Linked DNA regions of Methylosinus sp. H3A. The protein of the gene in region 1 interacts with the protein of each later gene in a pairwise test. Links are inferred from orthologs where the notes say so. Each region holds a gene or a part of one and is shown on either strand. Other genes may lie near its edges.

Evidence for each region.
Region 2: the proteins of recJ (region 1) and IY145_RS24435 interact in binary tests that used the Escherichia coli proteins (3 or more experiments, as listed by UniProt). The link is inferred for Methylosinus sp. H3A from one-to-one orthologs.

What each region holds. Positions count from the first base shown.
Region 1 is NZ_JADNQW010000005.1:3,648,049-3,651,331, reverse strand. Bases 123-3,092 are described here. They hold recJ (single-stranded-DNA-specific exonuclease RecJ), read left to right. Parts: upstream 123-682; coding sequence 683-2,503; downstream 2,504-3,092. Other genes in these bases: IY145_RS19855 (septal ring lytic transglycosylase RlpA family protein), read left to right, coding at 2,879-3,092; IY145_RS19865 (aldose 1-epimerase family protein), read right to left, coding at 123-509. Also shown: more of IY145_RS19865, read right to left, coding at 1-122; more of IY145_RS19855, read left to right, coding at 3,093-3,283. UniProt on the Escherichia coli protein: Single-stranded-DNA-specific exonuclease.
Region 2 is NZ_JADNQW010000007.1:120,126-123,333, reverse strand. Bases 110-3,004 are described here. They hold IY145_RS24435 (DNA topoisomerase), read left to right. Parts: upstream 110-429; coding sequence 430-2,580; downstream 2,581-3,004. Other genes in these bases: IY145_RS24430 (hypothetical protein), read right to left, coding at 2,764-3,004; IY145_RS24440 (MucR family transcriptional regulator), read left to right, coding at 110-325. Outside these bases: more of IY145_RS24440, read left to right, coding at 1-109; more of IY145_RS24430, read right to left, coding at 3,005-3,033.

The DNA.
Region 1 (3,283 bases):
GGAACCTCGCCTTGCTCAGGCGCGTCGAAATGGATCGCATGCGGCGCGGCCGAGCCGCCGAGAGGCCAGCGAAATCCCGGATGGAGTCCGACCGCATAGGGCAGGGACCGCGCGTCGCGATTGGTCGCGCTCAGCGAGACGCGCAATTCGCCCGGCCTCAGGACGAAATGCGCCTCGAGACGAAAGGCGAAGGGATAGAGCGCACGGCTGTCCTCGTCCTCCTCGAGCACGAGAGAGACCGTCTCCGGCGACCGCTCCCGGATCGCGAAGCGCTTATGCCGCGCGAAGCCGTGCAGGCCGAGCGGGAAATGCGCGCCGTCGACGCGAATTCCGTCGCGCGTCCAGCCCACCACGGGAAAGAGCAGCGGCGCAGTCTGCGGCCAGACCTCGGGCTGCGGCTCCCAGATCAGGTCGACGCCTTCCGCGCGCCACGAGAGGAGCTCGGCGCCGAGAGGAGAGACTTCGGCCGTGTCGCCGGGGCCGGCCTGCAGACGAATCACATTGCTCATGGGCCGATCGTAGCGAGCGGGGCCCTGGCCAGGGAGGGGCGCGCGGGCGCTGCGCCTTCTGCGGACGGTGAAGGACGTAAGAACGGTGGAGACGCTTCTCCACCGCATTGACCCGCCGGACCCACGCCGCGATGCTTTTCAGCAACGATTCTCTTTTCGTCGCCGGGCCCTGGATGCTGGATAAAATCGCCGGGAGCGACCGACCGCCCTACCTCGGGGTCGAGCGCTCCATTTCGGGCCGCGCCTGGCGCGCGCGCCTGCGGCCGCATGACGAGGCCCAGGCCGCCGCCATCGCGCAGATTCACGGCCATGGCGACGCCCTCGCGCGCGTGCTGGCGGGGCGGGGCGTGACGCAGGAGACGGCCGCCGCTTTTCTCGACCCGACCCTGCGCGCGCTCATGCCGGACCCGCTGCTGCTGCAGGACATGGACGCCGCCGTCGAGCGTCTGGCGCGGGCGGTCGAGACCCGCGAGCAAATCGCCATTTTCGGCGATTATGACGTCGACGGCGCGACCTCCTCGGCGCTTTTCGTCGAATTTCTGGAGGCGGCGGGCTGCCCGCGGCCCTTTCTCCACATTCCCGACCGCATTCTCGAAGGCTATGGCCCCAACGCCGAGGCGATCGCGGAGCTGAGGGCGCGAGGCGCGAGCCTGCTGGTGACGCTCGACTGCGGGACGACGAGCCACGCCGCGCTCGCCTCCGGGCGCGCGTTGGGGCTCGACGTCATCGTCATCGATCACCATCAGGCGCCGGAGGTTTTGCCGGACGCCATCGTCGTCAACCCCAATCGCGCCGACGATCTCTCCGGCCTCGGCCATCTCTGCGCGGCCGGCGTGGCCTTTCTCGCGCTCGCGGCGCTGGCGCGCGAGCTGCGCCGCCGCGGGCATTGGACCAGCGCGCGGCCGCAGCCGGACCTGCTCGCGGGCCTCGATCTCGTCGCCCTGGCGACGATCGCCGATGTCGCGCGGCTGCACGGCCTCAATCGCGCCTTTGTGGTGAAGGGCCTCGCCGTCATGCGGGGCCGGGCGCGGATCGGTCTTTCGGCGCTGCTCGACGCAGCGCGCGTGGACGGCCCGCCGCGGGCCTATCACCTCGGCTTCGTGCTGGGCCCGCGCATAAACGCCGGCGGGCGCATCGGCGATGCGGCGCTCGGCGCGCGGCTGCTGACGCTGTGTGACCCTGTCGAGGCCGCCCGCATCGCCGCCGAACTCGACCGGCTGAATGTCGAGCGCCAGGCGCTGGAGAAGGCCACTCTCGAGGAGGCCGAGGCCGAGGCGGACCGGCAGCTCATGCGCTCCAATCGCCTCTCCTGCCTCGTCGTGGCGGCCGAGGGATGGCATCCGGGCATTGTCGGAATCGTCGCCTCGAGGCTCAAGGACAAGTTCAAGATTCCCGCCTTTGTCATTGCAAAGACAGGTGAAATCTGTTCAGGCTCAGGTAGAGGCACGAGTGGCGTCGACCTCGGTCGCACGGTGCGGCTCGCCGTCGAGGAGGGCCTGCTCCAGAAAGGCGGCGGGCACGCCATGGCGGCCGGCGTCACGCTGGCGAGCGAGCGAATCGAGGCGTTCCGCGCCTTTATGAACGACGCGCTGCAAGAGGATGTCGAGCGCGCCCGCGACGCCGACGCGCTGCTCGTCGACGGCGCGCTGACGGCGCGCGGCGCGAGCGTCGAATTCGCCCGCGAGCTCGAGCGGGCGGGGCCGTTCGGCGCCGGCAATCCGGAGCCGCTCTTCATATTTCCGGACCATCGCATCGTCGATGCGGCGCTCATCGGCGCGTCCCATGTGCGGGCGCGGTTTCAATCGGGCGACGGGGCGCGGCTCGACGCCATCGCCTTTCGCGTGGCGGGAACGGCGATCGGCGACGCGCTGCTCGAGGGTCGCGGACGGCGGCTGCATGTCGCTGCGCGACTGGGAACGAATGTGTTTCGTGGATCGGAGCGGGTGGAGACGCGCATCGTCGATCTCGCCGTCCCGGATCGCCAAACATGGTGAACGCGGCGCTACGCCCGGCGATTCCGCGGCCTCTGCGCGGCGAGCCGGGTCCGTCGCGTCGCATTTTTGTCGCAATCGACCCTTCTCATGGCGAAGCTCGAGGATGCGGGAGAGGGAGCGCGAGGCGCGTTAACTCTCGAGTAATTCGGGCGCGAGACATTGAGGCGTGCGGTCGCGCCGACCTCGTGGTTTTCGGAGCCCCGCAAGCGTGGTCCCGCAAGGCCGCGGGAGCGAAGCGAACCGTCCCCCATTTCGAGCGAATGCGCCCCTGACATGCGATCGAGATCAAAACTGCCGGACTTTCGCAATTCCTTCGTGCTTCTGGGCCTCTGCGCGCTTGCGGGGTGCTCGTCCGCGCCGCCCGTGGCGCAGCGGATGGCGCGTTCGCAGGTCGATCCGCGCTATGGCGTCGCGCCGAGCCCGCGCGTCGTCGCCGATGGCGAGGAGGTGCCGCGGGGCGGCGGCTATTACATGGTGGGCAAGCCCTATCAGATCGCCGGAAAGACCTATTATCCGAGCGAGCGCTCCTATTCGGCCGTCGGCCTCGCCTCCTGGTATGGATCGGATTTTCACGGACGTAAAACGGCGAATGGCGAAGTCTTCGACCTCGCCTCGATCAGCGCCGCGCATCCGACCATGCCGCTGCCGAGCTATGCGCGCGTCACCAATCTTCGCAATCATCGCTCGATGATCGTGCGCGTCAACGACCGCGGCCCATATCACGGCGGGCGCGTGATGGATGTGTCGCAACGCGTCGCCGAGGCGCTCGATTTCCACCGT
Region 2 (3,208 bases), on another replicon or contig:
GCCCGCAGTGGAGAAAAGGGAGCCTGCGGTATCGATCCGCAAATCGATCACGCCCGATTTCCTCGTGTGTCTCGACGACGGCAAGACCTTCAAATCGCTCCGACGGCACTTGGCGACGCTCGGCATGACGCCGGAGGAATATCGCGCGAAGTGGGGCCTCCCGGCGGACTATCCGATGGTCGCGCCCAATTATGCCGCGCAGCGATCGGAAATGGCGAAGAAGATCGGGCTCGGTCAGCTTCGCGAGAAAGCCGCGCCCCACGAGAAGGCCGCCGCCGCCGCCCCGGCCAAGCGCGGGCGTCCAGCCAAGAAGGCGAAGGTGTAACCAGCGAGGGCGACGAAAGCCGCCGATGGAATTTTGGCGGCTTTGTTCTTTGTCTGTTCTCGCAATTGCGCTAGGCTGAAATCCCCTCCGATTCGGTAAGGCGCATGGCGACACTGATCATTACGGAAAAGGCCAGTCAGGCGAAGGATCTTCGTGCGGCCTTTGGCGCGCGCTTTGGACAAATTCTGCCTGCCGAGGGACATCTGCTTCGCTTGGCCGAGCCCGAGGAGATCAACGCCGCGTGGAAGCGCTGGTCCTGCGTCGTCCTCAAGCCGGACGGGCTCTATCCGACTCGCGCGGCCACGCAAGGCTCCAAGCCGGCGAAGCTCGGGGCTATAGCGACGGCGCTCGCTGCATGTGACGACGTCATACTCGCGACCGACTGTGATCGCGAGGGTCAGCTGATCGGCCAGGAAATCCTCGACCATCTCGGCTATCGGGGACGCGTGCGGCGGGCCTTGTTCACCGCGCAGGATCCGAAGACGCTGCAGCAGGCTTTCGCCCGGCTGAAGCCCAATGCCGAGATGCGGTCGCTCTATGAGGCGGCGGTGGCGCGCCAGCAGGCGGACCAGATCTTCAATCTGTCCCTGACCCGGACCGCGACGAAGACATTGCTCACGCCTGGGGTTCGAGGCGTGATCGGGATCGGTCGGGTCAAGACGCCGACTTTGGCGATCGTCTGCCTGCGCGAGCTGGAAATCCGCAATTTTCGGCCCGTGGACTATTTCGAGGTGGTCGCCACCGCGACCGTCGGTGGTGGTAGCTTTTTGATGCGTCACGCTCCGGCGGCCAAGATGCGGCTCGAGGAGCGCGCCCACGCGGAGGCGATCGCCAAAGCCGCGACGGGATATGAGGGCCCTCTCGGCGTCGCGATCGAGGAAAAGCGCCAGGCGCCGCCGCGTCTCTTCGATCTCCCATCCTTGCAGAAAACCTGCGGCCAGCGCTGGGGATGGACAGCCGACAAGACGTTGTCTGTGGCGCAGGAGCTTTACGACGGCGACGGCAAGAAGCTGATCACCTATCCGCGAGCGGAAGCGCGGTACCTCACAGAAAATCAGATCGGCGACGTCCCGGCGATCGTCGGCGCGCTGACGCGCTTGCGCGGCTTCGCCCATCTCGACATCGCCGCTCCGGTGATCCGGCGCGGCAAGTCCGGCCATTTCTGCGATAAAGCGCTCGAGGGCGTGTCGCATCATGCTGTCGTGCCCAACGTCAATGTTCTCGACAACCTCGAAACCCGCTTAGCGCGTCTGAGCGAGGACGAAAAGCGGCTGTTCGCGCTCATCTGCCGTTCATATCTGGCTGCGGTGGCGCCCGACTACGAATATCGGCAGACCGTCGTCACAATGGCGGCGCCGATTTCCGGCCGAGCGGCGGTGGAGTTCCGCGCCGTCGGGCGCATTCCCTTGCGGCTCGGATGGAAGGCCGTCTATCAGGCGATCGATTCGAACGCCGAGACGGAGGCCGAGCAAACGCTGCCCTCCCTGCGCGATGGCGAAAGCGCGAGCCTGTCCGACGCGCGGGTCGAAGCGAAGAGAACGCAGCCGCCGCCACGCTACAACGAAGGCACGCTGGTGGACGCGATGCAGAATGCGTGGCGCTTCGTCGAAGACGTCGCCCTCCGCGACCGGCTGAAGGAAGCCAAGGGAATTGGCACGCCCGCGACTCGAGCGGAAGTCATCAAAGGACTGAAGCGGCAGAATTTGTTGACTGCGGATGGCAAGCTCGTGCTGCCGACCTCGGCGGGATTGCAATTGTTCGAGCTCTTACGTGGCGCGGCGCCCGCGCTCGTCGATCCTGGCACGACCGCCTTATGGGAGATGCGCCTCGACGAGATCCTTGTCGGAAAGGCGGACTATCGTGCGGTGATCGACGGCGTCGCCGCCGCGGCTCAGCAGTTGATCGACGCATTGCTCGAGCGGTCGAGCGGATCAGTGGATCTGCCGGCGTCGACGCCGGTGCGTCGACCGGGGCGCCGACGTCAGAGCGGACTGGCCGGCGGCGGGGCCGACGTGACGAACACGAGTCCCAGTCGCGCTCGTCGTGGATCGAAGGCGAGTCAGTCGTCGAAAGCAAAAGCGGTCGCGTCGGCGGCGCGTGTGCGTAATGATGGGGCCGTGCGCTCGAAAGCGCCGACCGACAAAATGGTCGCCTATGCGCAGAACCTCTCACGCTCCAAGAAGGCGGCGCTGCCCGAAAATTATCAGCGGGACTTCGATATATGCCGCAAATTTCTCGATGAGCATGCGAAATAGGGCGCATCCGGCCCGATGGCGAATCGAAGCGTCTCTCGCGCTTTCATCGGCCGCCGTTCGTATCCAAAGATGTCGCCTTCGTTGGAAGGTCATGACAGACCACGACGATATCTCTATGCGCAGAAAAAAGAAGTGGCCCGGCGTAATTGACCGGGCCCTTATGGTGAAGCAAGAGCGGACGCGCTAGGGAAACCCATGGCGTCCATAGTCGGAAAGGCTCGGCGAGCCCGCGGGCGCGAGACAACCGCGCGCGTCATAGACGGATTTCGATCCATCGGAGAATGTGACGGTGAAGAAGGAAGCGCCTTTGCCGTTCCTCCAAAATCTGACTTGCGCGTCGGGATCGATGCGCAAGCCCATGGCGATGACGCCATAGTCGTCGAGTGACGGCGCCGACGTTCCGCAATCCGCCACTTTGTCGATTTCGCGTTGGAGCTCGAATGCCTTTGTCATGATTCGGGCTTCTCGCATCTTTTTGTGACCATTCCGCGGTGACGCCGAATCTCGATCGCCGACTCGTGGAATGCGGACCAAAAAAGTCCTTCGATGAGATGTTTCGCGCCAATCACGCCGAGGGCTATTACGTAATTCAGTGAAAGACTGACGAGAAGAAAGCGGGTAAAGCGCT